4 regions of the Paenibacillus sp. ISL-20 genome follow, and region 2 is predicted to be linked to each of the others. Evidence: riboswitches for the same ligand, from Rfam matches in the RefSeq annotation. Region 2 holds a riboswitch; each other region holds the start of a gene.
The links. A riboswitch is a leader RNA that binds a small molecule or an ion and turns the genes downstream of it on or off. The one in region 2 is predicted to bind cyclic di-AMP.
Positions count from the first base shown of each region.

Region 1: linked by a shared signal. The riboswitch ahead of ehuB (ectoine/hydroxyectoine ABC transporter substrate-binding protein EhuB) and the one ahead of J7E85_RS21980 (APC family permease) in region 2 are both predicted to bind cyclic di-AMP.
Region 3: linked by a shared signal. The riboswitch ahead of J7E85_RS11630 (TrkH family potassium uptake protein) and the one ahead of J7E85_RS21980 (APC family permease) in region 2 are both predicted to bind cyclic di-AMP.
Region 4: linked by a shared signal. The riboswitch ahead of J7E85_RS00815 (C40 family peptidase) and the one ahead of J7E85_RS21980 (APC family permease) in region 2 are both predicted to bind cyclic di-AMP.

Region 1 is NZ_JAGGRD010000038.1:37,268-40,408, reverse strand. It holds gene ehuC (ectoine/hydroxyectoine ABC transporter permease subunit EhuC) at 1-571, opposite strand, end outside; gene ehuB (ectoine/hydroxyectoine ABC transporter substrate-binding protein EhuB) at 573-1,406, opposite strand; cyclic di-AMP (ydaO/yuaA leader) riboswitch at 1,776-1,923, opposite strand; gene J7E85_RS22925 (SDR family NAD(P)-dependent oxidoreductase) at 2,345-3,088, opposite strand.
Region 2 is NZ_JAGGRD010000036.1:247,050-250,190, forward strand. It holds gene J7E85_RS21980 (APC family permease) at 1-1,739, opposite strand, end outside; cyclic di-AMP (ydaO/yuaA leader) riboswitch at 1,903-2,098, opposite strand; gene J7E85_RS21985 (molybdopterin-containing oxidoreductase family protein) at 2,582-3,141, shown strand, end outside.
Region 3 is NZ_JAGGRD010000019.1:114,296-117,436, forward strand. It holds gene J7E85_RS11625 (potassium channel family protein) at 1-245, opposite strand, end outside; gene J7E85_RS11630 (TrkH family potassium uptake protein) at 262-1,602, opposite strand; cyclic di-AMP (ydaO/yuaA leader) riboswitch at 1,667-1,811, opposite strand; gene J7E85_RS11635 (CPBP family intramembrane glutamic endopeptidase) at 2,103-3,141, shown strand, end outside.
Region 4 is NZ_JAGGRD010000001.1:173,511-176,651, forward strand. It holds gene J7E85_RS00810 (DIP1984 family protein) at 388-915, opposite strand; cyclic di-AMP (ydaO/yuaA leader) riboswitch at 1,174-1,304, shown strand; gene J7E85_RS00815 (C40 family peptidase) at 1,308-1,784, shown strand; gene J7E85_RS00820 (stalk domain-containing protein) at 2,013-3,141, opposite strand, start outside.

The DNA of each region.
Region 1 (3,141 bases), on a different contig from region 2:
GCAGCAGTACCAGAATCTCGGTCGTCCAGGAGATGTAATTGTTGCGAAGCACCATCGCCTGATACGTCAAATCCGCCATGGTGATGAAATAAACCAATGAGGTGGATTTGATGAGTTCCACAAGCTGATTCCCGAAAGGGGGAAGCATTCGTAAGGAAGCTTGAGGCAATATAACATTCCACAGCCTTTGCCAAGGCTTCAGATTAAGCGCTAAAGCGGCTTCCCACTGTCCTTTCGGAACGGCCAGCACGGCGCTTCGGACGATCTCCGAGCCGTATGCGCCGAAGTTTAGCCCGATCGCGAGGATGGCCGCCAACATTTTTGGAAGCTCGATGCCGATGAACGGAAGAGCGAAATACAACCAAAACAGCTGCACCAGCAAGGAGGTTCCCCGAAAGACTTCCACGTACACGGCTGTCAATGTGCGAATGATCCACAGCTTCGACAGTCGGCATAACCCGGCTGCAAAGGACATCACGACCGCAAGGATGGCTGAAAAGAAAGCAACCACAATCGTGATCTCCGCCCCTTCTAGCAGCGTAGGGAGAAAATCAATCCACGAATTCGGCATGCTATTCCCCGCAAAGCGCAGCAGCCGTCATTTCACCCGGAAGCTCTTCTTCTGTGAATCCGAACTTCTGCAGAATGTCCAGCAGCTCGCCCGATTCCTTCATTTTTTGCAGCTCTGCATTATAAGCCTCCTGGAACTCGGTATCCGCTTGGCGGAACGTTGTAGCTCCATAACCCCGAACGCTTTCTCCATCGATGACCGGCTGCTCGAAATCAGTTACACGTTCGATGTTGTCATCACTAGCCGAATCCAGCATCGCCTGCAGAGAGGGGCCCGTCATGGTAATCGCCTGTACCCGGTCTGCCTGCAGAGCGCTAATAGCCGAGGCCTGATCGGGGACCTGTATGATCCGGTCCGAAGGAATACCGGACTTCTCCATATAGCCGATTTCAACCGCGCCTGTCATGACGGCGACCTTAGCCTGGTCATGATTAGCAATATCCTCATAACTTCCGAGTCCCATCGGATTCCCTTGCTTCACCGCAATGGCTTCCCCGATGCTGTACTCCGGATTGGCAAACAATACGGCAGAGCAGCGGTCCGGATTAATAAACATGCCTGCGGTGATTAGATCAAACCGCTCGGCCTGCAGTCCGGCAACCAGTGAACCGAATTCCGTAAGCTCTCCCCTCATTTCCTTGATGCCAAGCCGCTCCAGAATAACCCGGGCAATCTCAACGGCTTCTCCCGTCAGCTCCCCGTTGGCCTCTTTATAGGCATAAGGCTTCTCATTCGCAAAACCCACGGTGATATACCCCTGCTCCATGGCGCGATCCAGCGTACTCCCTTTGTCGCCGCAAGCCGCAAGCAATACCACCATAATCACTGACAACATCAGTACAACCACTCTCTTCAAAACCTTCCACAACCTTTCGTTATGACTTTGCAATTCTTACAAAATGGCATGATGAAATTACCTTTGTTAACACATATGTTAACTTGGATATAAGAACACTCAGACACCTTGCACGGGTCGGGGCTTCAGGGAAGATGATTCATCCATCTTCTTGCACGCTTAAACCCAATGCGATCTGACCGATTCAATTGGTTAAACATTTGCTGGCCTTGCCCCTCCTCTTTAACAGAATACAAAAAGACCACCAAACAGGGGATTTAGACATAGCTCCGCCAGCAGGGGGTCAAAAAATAAAGAAGAGGCCCCTAAGAGAATCAAGGGCCTTTGTTATGAACATCCATTATGTATAAAAGACCCATCCACTGCTGACGAGGTTAGCTGACGGACTCGGGTAAGATGGTACCCTACACTCGTGATTCCAAGTGACTCGCCCCTGGTGAAACTGGTTCCCCCGCTTTCCGGAAAATGTATGCCGGAAACTAAGCGTGTGTCCATGATAAAGGGAAGTTCAGGAAAAGTCAAACCCCTTTAACCGCTTTTTTTGGAAATTCAGACGCAGAAATGCCATTCTTCCAGGGTGTATGACAAGCTAGAAAAATGCCTCATTCAAGCCTGTCCACTTACCACATAGAAATTTTATTCCATGCTCATTTTCCGCAATATAGCAGGCGTTTGACATGCCTCCCTTACTCATTCATGTGTTGGATAGTTTATGCCATGAATTAGACCAAAACAGTGGAAAGCTTCTACACTCCATCTGAACCAAAAAAAATTTTGATTATCCATTAAAAACCCATTATGACTCATTTACTTCTAGTTACGGGAGCGCTGGTGCCAGCATCATATATTAACCGCTTTATGAAGCAATGAATGCACACCAAAAACCCCGATAAGTGTCGGGATTTTTGGTCCATGGATTATACGGCTGTATATCCGCCATCCACCAGCAAGCTTGTGCCTGTAATGAAGGACGCATCTTCACTGGCAAGGAACAACACGGCTTTGGCTACTTCCTCCGGCTGTCCCAATCGGCCCATCGGATGAAGACCAACCAGGTGCTCGGTGATCGCTTCCGTTCTTCCCTTAATAAGCGGAGTATCGATATATCCCGGACACACGGCATTGACCCGGATCCCTTTTGGAGCATAATCCGCGCCCATCGACTGGGTTAACAGCTTAACGCCTCCCTTAGCGGAAGCATAGGCGGTAACACCCGCTTTTCCGACATGGCTATGGATCGAGCCGCAGTTTACGATCGCCCCTCCGGTTCCTTGGGATAGCATTTGTTGGATTACATATTTATCACACAGGAACACCCCTGTAAGATTAATATCAATCGTTTTTTGCCAGTTGTCCATCGACAACTGATCAGCAGGGGCATCATGAGCAATGCCTGCATTGGCGAACAATACATCGACACGGCCAAAATGCTCAACCGTCTGCTTCACCATATTCGCAACTTCCTGTTCTTGGGTTACATCCGTCTTAACGAACAGCGTTTCAAAGCCTGATCCTCTTAATTCATCGGAAACGGCCTGTCCCCGGTCCGAATAATCCGCAATAACAACCTTGGCTCCCTCTTCTACAAAAAGCCTTACTGCTGCTTCGCCGATCCCGCTGGCGCCTCCCGTCACAATGACAACCTTGGATTCAAATTTCATTTGTCGACCACTCCTATATTAGGAATTTATCATATCGCTTCCACATTCATGTA
Region 2 (3,141 bases):
TGCAGGAAGTTATGCCAGCCCTTCTTGGGGATGAACTGCGGTATGACAACGGTAACCTGATAGTGGGATTCGCTTGCCTTCCGCTGCACGGTATCGATGAATTTGGTCAGCGGCTGAATGATGCTCCGATAAGGCGAGTGCAGCGTCACCAGCCGGATGTCCGGCTGCCACTTCTTCCATTTTTCCTGGAAGGCCGCCTCGTCCTCCCGCTCGAACGGCACGTACACCGCGATAATTTGTCCTGCTCCCAGTGATTTGGCATAATTCAGCGAGTTCTCCACCACATGCGTGATTCCCGCCACAGGCAGAATAATAACATTTCCCTCAATCGGCTTAACCGGCTCACAGGTCGTAATTCGCAGCTGGTCTGCTACGGCCTCATAATGTTTGTGGATTCGTGTGAAGATCCAAATGATCAGCGGCAGGAAAATCAAGACGGTCCACACTTGGGCGAATTTCGTGAAAAAGAAGATCATCGTCACGATAAAGCTAATGCATGCGCCGGTGGTATTAATGATCAGCTTGACGATCCATCCTTCAGGCTTTTCTCGAAGCCACTTCACCATCATCCCTGTTTGGGAGAGGGTAAAAGGGATAAACACGCCGACGGCATACAGAGGAATCAGATGCTCGGTTTTGCCTTCGAAAGCCAGCAGCAACAGAATGGAGAAGAACCCAAGTATGATAATCCCGTTTGAATATCCCAGACGGTCCCCCCGGACGGTGAACATTCGGGGAATAAATTTATCCTTCGCCAGATTAACGGCAAGCAGCGGGAAGGCGGAATATCCCGTGTTGGCGGCCAGGATCAGAATGAGAGCCGTTGTTCCTTGGATAAAGTAATAAAAAACGTTTCGTCCAAAGGTATGCTCGGCAATCTGGGAAACGACAGTGACTTGCTCGCTGGGGCTAACCCCATAGTAATAGGCCAGGAATACGATGCCCGAAAATAACATTGCCAGCAAGGATCCCATCGCGACCAAGGTTTTGGCCGCATTATTCGGAGCGGGATCCTTGAAGTTCGGGATGGCGTTAGAAATGGCTTCAACGCCGGTCAGGGCAGAGCTGCCCGAGGCAAATGCCCGCAGGAGCAGGAATAAGCTGAGACCGGCGACAGGCGTGCCGATCGGCGTGTGAAGCTCTGGTGATGCATGGCCTGTAGCTATGTTGAATATTCCGACGCCAATCAGGATAAACAGCGCCAGTACAAACAAGTAAACCGGATAAGCCAATATGGTGGCCGACTCCGTAACCCCTCTTAAATTGAGTACGGTCAAACATAGAACGAACACGATGGAGATGGGCAGATTGTAGGCATGCAGTTCCGGAAAAGCCGACGTGATCGCGTCCGTCCCCGCCGATACGCTGACCGCAACCGTCAGGATGTAGTCGACCAGCAGGGAGCCGCCAGCGACCAATCCTGGATTCATCCCTAAATTCCGTTTGGAAACCACGTAGGCTCCGCCGCCATGCGGATATGAGAAAATAATTTGTCTATATGATAGGATAAGTGCCAGCAATAAGACCAGGACCCCGACGGCAATCGGTATGGAATACCAATAGGCAGCCGCGCCAACGGTCATCAAGACGATCAGAATTTGTTCAGGTCCATAGGCCACGGACGACAAGGCGTCGGATGAAAGGATGGCCAGCGCTTTGGTTTTGTTCAGCTTTTGCTCGCCCAATTCCGTTGATTTAAGCGGTCTTCCGATGAGGAATCGTTTGATAGAAGATAACATGTTTTTCACCGCCGATCTAAGAATAGGTACATGATGGGAGCTGCTTGAAGTGAGTTCAATCGGTGTGCCTCATGTGCTGGACATATGGGCTATCTCCATTCCAATATTGATTTTTGGCAAACAAAAAACACAGGTTAGAACCCTGTGTTTGATCACAAGTTCACAACCCTCTCCATCAACGCTGACGAGGTTAGCTGTCGGATTCGGGCGGTGAGAGTCGCCCTACCTGATAATAGTCGCGGCGTACGTACGCGCTGCATCAGGATTCACCCCATAGTATGGTTGACAGATCCTATAGGTATCCATCCATACGTGTGGTTCCCCCGCTTTCCAAATTGGAAATTAAGCGAATGTCATGTGAATATGAAGAATGATTTCGAAGCTGAATAGTATATTACGCCTGCTCAAATCTTTTGTAAAACACCCTCCAACGAAGAATAAAGCAGAATTATTTATAAAAAATGACAGATAAGCGCTTACATAAATATGTGGCTTTGACAGGCTTTGTTTTTTGCATGTTTGCTACAGAAAGCATGACTTTCTATGATGCGTAAGTGGCAAGTAGCTCAGATGTGATGCGATAGACGCTGCATACAAACAAATTCGCCATGCCGGTCTCGGGGGAGGAGACATGGGCATGGCGAATTTTTTGGGAGTGGTCCATGATTTGGCAAGGAAGAGTAAGGGTCTGGGTTCCTCTTCGTTGCTCTTGATAGGAATATACCCGGGAGGATGTAGTGTGAAACACCTGCTCAGAAAAAAATGTAAGACTTTACTGGAGCCCTGATTTTCTTTTAAGATAAGGGGATATGATTCAGCGTGTACAAGGGGGAATGAACGAAATGACTCAAGCGATGATTCATCAGGAGAATGGTGTGTTTCCGGCGGTATGTCCGTTGGATTGCCCCGATACTTGCGGCCTGCTGCTGCATAAAGAGAACGGAAAAATCGTGAAGGTTACCGGCAATCCGGATCATCCGATGACGCAGGGAGCCATCTGTAATAAAGTCCGTAATATGGCACATCGGGTGTATCATCCCGAGCGCGTGCTTTATCCGCTGCGGAGGGTAGGGCCCAAGGGTGAGGGGGCTTTCGAGCGAATCAGCTGGGATGAAGCGATTCAGGAGATTACCGAGCGCTACAAGAAGCTGATCGAGGAGCATGGCTCTGAGAGCATTCTACCATACAGCTTCTATGGCAATATGGGGATATTGAGCGTGGACGGCATGGATCGGAGATTCTTCAACAGGCTGGGTGCCAGCCGTCTGAAGCAGTCGATCTGCAATTCCGCGGGCAATGAGGGCTGGAAATCGGTGATGGGGTTTAATGGAGGCACCGTCCCGGAGGATACCGTTCATGCTGATGTCATTATCGTCTGGGGCGGTAACATCGTCAGCACCAA
Region 3 (3,141 bases), on a different contig from region 2:
CTCATCTGAATATCGTTCCCGATCGCCACAATCCCGCAGTCGAAGTTACGGATACCGAGCGATTTAAGCACCTCTTCGTCCGTAGCATCCGCCACCACCGTGTGCGTCAGCAGCTCGCTCATATCCTCGACAACCTCTTCACTGCGGTCGATGCCGAGCACCTCATATCCCTGTTCCATCAGTTCAAGCGCCAGGCTGGCGCCAAATCGTCCCAAACCGATGATTGCAAATTGCTTTGGTTTCATGTCTCTCCTGTACTCCTTATCCAATAATCATTTTGCCTTCCGGATGACGATATAATTCTTTACCCTTTTTTGGCCCCAGTGCATAAGCAAGCGTCAAAGGCCCCAATCGCCCTGCAAACATCGTAATACTGATCAAAATCTTCCCGAATCCCGTCAGTTCAGGCGTTAAACCCATGGAGAGACCCACCGTACCGAAGGCGGATGTCGTTTCGAATAGGATCTCCAGGAAGCTCCCTTCCTCTGTCGTTGACAGAATCATCGATACGATTAGAACGAGCAGCAGTGCCAGTAATGCAATGGTCAGTGCCTTCAGCACCCGCTCCTGGGCCAGGCGATAACGGAACATGACGATGTCTTCACGCCCGCGCATCATGGCGATAACCGCCCCCACCATAATGGTGAAGGTTGTTGTTTTGATACCGCCACCGGTTGACCCTGGGGATGCTCCGATAAACATCAGAATCACGATAAAAAATTGCGTGGCCTGTCGAAGCCCCGTAATATCTATAGTATTCGCGCCAGCTGTACGGGGCGTTACGGACTGGAATAACGCACCGAAGAATTTTCCGCCCCAATTCAGAGAGCCGAGCGTCTTCGGATTGGTGAATTCAAATATAAGAATGACGATAAATCCAACCAGCAGCAAGGTAGCCGTCATGGTGAGCACTACTTTGGAGTGCAAGGAAAGTCTCAGCTGTTTTCGGAAATCAATCAGATCGGATAATACGATAAAACCAATGCCGCCTGAGACAATCAAAAACATCACGACTATGTTGACTACAGGATCGTAGACATACCCGGTCAAACTCCGAAAATCACCAAACAAATCAAAACCGGCGTTGTTAAACATCGTGACTGCATGAAAAACGCCATAATAAATCGCCTGGCCGAACGGCATATCAAACGCCCAGCGGATCGATAGAATGATGGCACCGCAGGCCTCAATGATGAGGGAGTACAACAACACTCTGCGAATCAGCCTTACGATTCCTTCCATTGAGGACTGATTCATCGCTTCCTGCAGAATGAGACGATCCTTGAGCGATATGCGTCTTTTCAGAGCCAAGGCAAATAAAGTAGCCATCGTCATAAATCCGAGCCCGCCGATCTGAATCAGCAGCATAATCACGACTTCTCCGAAGGAACTGAATGTCGTTCCTGTATCCACCACAACCAGACCCGTTACACATGTTGCCGATGTTGAAGTGAACAAGGCATCGATAAATTCAAGCGGTTCACCTGTACTTGTGGAAATCGGCAGCATTAACAGCGCCGTCCCGATGAAGATAATAGCCGCAAAACCAAGCACGAGAATCTGCGGCGGAGACAACCTGAGCCAGTTAAATTTAGAGTTCAATCGGTCACCTTCTTAAAAAAAATCAAGAAAAAAGACACTGGAAAACGCAGTGCCCTTTACGGTCTGGTTCCTGTGCTGCAGCCTACGAGGTTAGCTGACGGATTCGGGCATTTCCACAGGTCGCCCTATTCATTATTCGAGGAATAATGAAATTCACCCCAATTACATGGTTCCCCCATTTTCAGTACGAAATTCGGCTGGAATATTCGGTTCCTTGAAGCATGATGTGATTATAACGCAATCTGGTACGTAACCCAATGCCGTTTTTTACCCAAAAAATCTTTAAAAGAGCGCGAATTGGGCATATTCAAGAATACAAGCATAGGGTTCTCTAACGTTTTCGAAACCTTTCATTCATTTTCATCGATTTGTTTCATTATTCCGGATATTGGGATAAGCTGCTTATGACTTTCATAACTATGTTATATTGACTCTATGTGTTCTTAATCAGGCATATCGAATACCAGTGGGAGTATCAACTTTCCTAGAGGAGGAATTTCATGAATCGTGCAAGAGAGTCCTTGAAGCTGAAGCCCAATCTGAAGCAGCTCATCGCGCCTGCCGCAGTCGGCCTGATTCTGTTCCTATTATTTCAGGTATTTCCGTCGACGAATCCGGATTCTACCGAGATGACATCTCCGAATATCATATCCAAGGAGCAGGCTCGGCAAGCTGCTTCAAGCTTTACTCAGGAGCATTTGCAGTTTATGGCTGCAAAAACGGATGATACATTGGTTACATATCAATCCAAATCGGAACTTTACGGATATCTGGCGAAGGAAAAGAAACTTTCGGAATACAACAAAACCTATGAAGCCAAATATCCCTATGACGTATACCGCGTTCGCTTCAGCGAGCCGGGAGGCGACGCCCTCAATGTGGACGTGCACATGCAAAATTCAGGCATCGTCGGATTCTCGTACGATTACGCCCGCTCCAGCTATGACCGGATTGAGCTGAACAAGGGCGATGTACAAAGGCAGATGCTGCTTGTCGTCGAGGACGGCATGTCATTAGCCGAGAAGCAAGCGCTCGCGGAGCCTTGGCTCCAGCGAGCGGGCTATGACCTGTCGCGCCTTGAGCTGGTTACGCGGGAAGGGGAACCCCGGCTCCGATATGTGGACCCGGAATCCAAGATCGGCGATTCCCGATTGGAGCACCGTTTCACCTTCGAACATGGGAAACTACGCTCCTATGAGCCATCCTTCTCAGTCCCAGCCGCCCATTCCGCCTATGTCAACAAGCAGACTCAGAATGCAACGCTGCTGACACTCGCAGGGTATGGCCTGTTCACCCTCATCCTTGGCATTCTTGCGATTGTGTACAGCGTGAAGACCAGAGCCTATACGTCGTTTAAGCGCGGCCTGTTCCTATCGGTGCTGCTGTTTATCATTCAGATGCTAAATACGTATAATCTGATTCCCGTTTTCAAATCCGAGGGGATGTCGCAAACCGGTATATTCGGGATGATGATTTTCTATGCGGTCTATTCACTCATCTTCTCTGCCCTGCTCTATTTCTCCCTTGTCGGGGGCAACG
Region 4 (3,141 bases), on a different contig from region 2:
AAAGAGAAGGTTACGGATAGGATAAAGGATGGAATAGAGCTTAGATAGAGAGCGTTCGGATTGGCAACGCAGTTTCATGTTAACCGTGCTTAAGTGAATTAGACAAAAGCCGCCCTTCTGGGGCGGCTTTCCAATTATTCATAGATAGCGGGAAACGGAGCGATCATTTTTTTTCGTAATAAGTCCGTAACATGTGACAGGTGACAGGCGTGAACCGTAAGCCGTCATCCGTTTTCACTGGAGGCGATTTTTTGGTTTCCTGGTTAGGTTTGTTTGTATCCGACAAACAATAAACGGTTGCTCACACTTTCCCGCGATGCCGGCGGAAACCGCCGGCTCCAAACCCGCACGTGGGGTGACCTGTAGACTTGGAGCCGGCGGCTGCCGCTATTCCATGTACTTGGATGCGTCAAACGTAATCATGGACGTATGATTGGCATGTTCAATCAGTGAAGAGAGCTTGGTTACTTCGCGTTCCTTCTTGCGCGCTTGCGCCTGATAAGCTTCCGGATCATATAAAGCGACGTTGAACAGCGTTACGGCACCGTCTCCGCTGCCACGGCTGCTCTGGCGCTCCAGCTTCTTGCGGGAGCCGAGATGGGCAAGCTGCCCGATATTGCTGCGTATCTGCTTGGCCAGCTCGATCGCTTCCATGATGGTCATGTCGGAGCCGTTCCAGCTAATGGTTTGCGTTGTATTGGAGATTGCCATCAGCAAATCCAGCTTTCTGTAATCCGCCGCGGCCGCTTCGATCTCTTCCGTAATGACATCCACGCTGCGCGTAGGGTATTCCGCCGTCTCCCCTTTTTCAATGATCGTGCTGCTGTTGTTCAATCGTTCCGACATCAATTGATTGATGAGACGGTTGATTGCTGCCCGGACAGCCAAAGCTTCTGCCATCGTAATTTGACTCATAAGGGATGGATCACCTCTTTAATTTCATTTCTGATTATGTAAACGCGTAGTTCTGTAAAAAGTTGCTAGATTATTAAAAAAAGCAGTTCGAGAAGGAAGCAGAGTTACATAATTGTCATGACTGTGTGAGATGGTAACAAATATCCGGCAGAAATTCTTCATCTTTACGACAGCTCCAAACATAAAATGATAGATTTTTAGGATATGATTGACAGCATCCTTGCTTGTATACTATATTAAGAGAAGGTTACAAAACGTTAATGAATTTTGCCGAATTTCGTTTGTGAAAACGGGGGAACCGTCTTGGGTGAATTACTCTTGTATAGAGAGTATAGGGAACCTTCAACCGAACCTTTAGCTAACTCCGTAGGCATCGAAGGAGAGAACATATTTTGAAGAAGTTTGTCATCACTTTGCTAGGGTCTGCAATTATTTTTTCTTCTGGTGCCGTATCAGCATTTGCTGATCAACAACCGAATTTTCAATATCAAGTGAAGCAATTGGTAGGAACGCCATACAAATGGGGCGGAACGACCACTAGCGGGTTTGATTGCTCCGGATTTATTCTGTACATGTTTAGAAATTTCGATATGGATCTTCCACGCACATCCCAAAGCCAGGCTAGCGCCGGGGAACATGTGGATCGCGAAGATCTGCGTGTTGGAGATCTGGTATTCTTCAATACGAGCGGCAGCGGAATTTCTCATGCAGGCGTTTACATTGGTGATGGAGAATTTGCACATGCTTCCAGCAGCAAGGGAGTCAGAATCAGCAAGCTTAGCGATTCATATTACGAGCCGCGTTATGTCACGGCACGTCGTGTGTTGAGTCAAGAAAATTATGCGAGACTGGTAGGAAGCGCAAGCTAATTGAATTACATTGCAGTTTAGGGTTCAATACATAATCAGAAAGCCTGACCAAGGGATGTCCTTGTCAGGCTTTCTTTTTTTTAGATATCAGAAAGTATAAACTTCGAAGCTTGTGACTTCCTGATATCGCAAGAAAAACGTCTACTAACTGCGGTCTGTCAACTGTGAAAGTATGTCGATAGAAGTTTTTCTTACTATAAGTCTGTCAATCCCACAGGGGTTGTTCGGTTACTCCTTAACAACAGAGGCATTCACAGCTGCTTCCATCCCGTTATTATAGAGACGGAACAGGCCAAGACGCCAGAAAGCAGCACCTTTCAGATCATAGCGTTTGGCCAAACCGAGCTTATCGTCCACGGAAGTACCGGTTTCGCTAAATAGGCTGATGCCGAGTAGGAGCTTCTGCTTCGGGACACCTGCTTGGAGTGCCAACTGGATCGCTTGGTCCACCAGGCTGTTTGGTTCGGGTACCTGAGATTTGGTTCCGACCGGATTGTACTGATAGGCCATAACGATGAGATCATCGGCGATGGAGGCCAGCGCTTTGTAATCGTAACCTTTATAGGCGCTGTTCAATGGCGGTACCGCTAAGGACAGGGTAATGTCTTTGGGCAATGCTGCCTTCAATTGCTTGACATAATCATTGAGCAGCTTCTGCTGTTTCACGGCATCCAGTTTAAAACCGAGCCCTTCAAAATCAAGCACAACGCCGCCGAATCCATTTTCTGCAACCGCGGATGTGATGCCTTCAATGGACTTTTGGCGCAGGCTGCTGTCGCTCAGGACTTTGGTTAATTCGCCGTTTCCATCTAAGGCATAGACCATGAGGTATGGTTTAATCTTCTGGTCCGCAGCATCAGCAACAATCGATTGAGGTGTCACATCTCCGTCCGAAGCGGGCAGGCGGTATTCGTTACCTTGAAGCGTAAACTGACCTTCACGATCGATGCGGCTCCATCCAAAGGCGACTGAATTCATCGATCCCACGAGATCCAGCTCTTGGTAAGATTCTATGGCATAGAAAGCTCTCAAATGCATCTCGCGCTGCGGCGATACAAGGGAGACCGTGCGAGTTGCCTGATTCCAGCCCACATCGACACCGAATTGGCTGCTGAACGAGCTAAGCGGGATCAGTACACGGCCTTCCCGTTGAACTGGCGGGGCCGCAAGCTTCACTTGTTTTCCATTGACGGTTGCTGTCGTGCTTCCTACCTGAAGTAACACTTCAGTCGATTGGCCTTTCACACTGCCGATGGCCTTTACGGTTTGCGTCTTGCTATTCCAGGTGATTTGAATGCCCAGCGCTTCACCGACCGTCCGGAATGGAACGTAGGTGACCCCTTTGTCTACCCGCGGA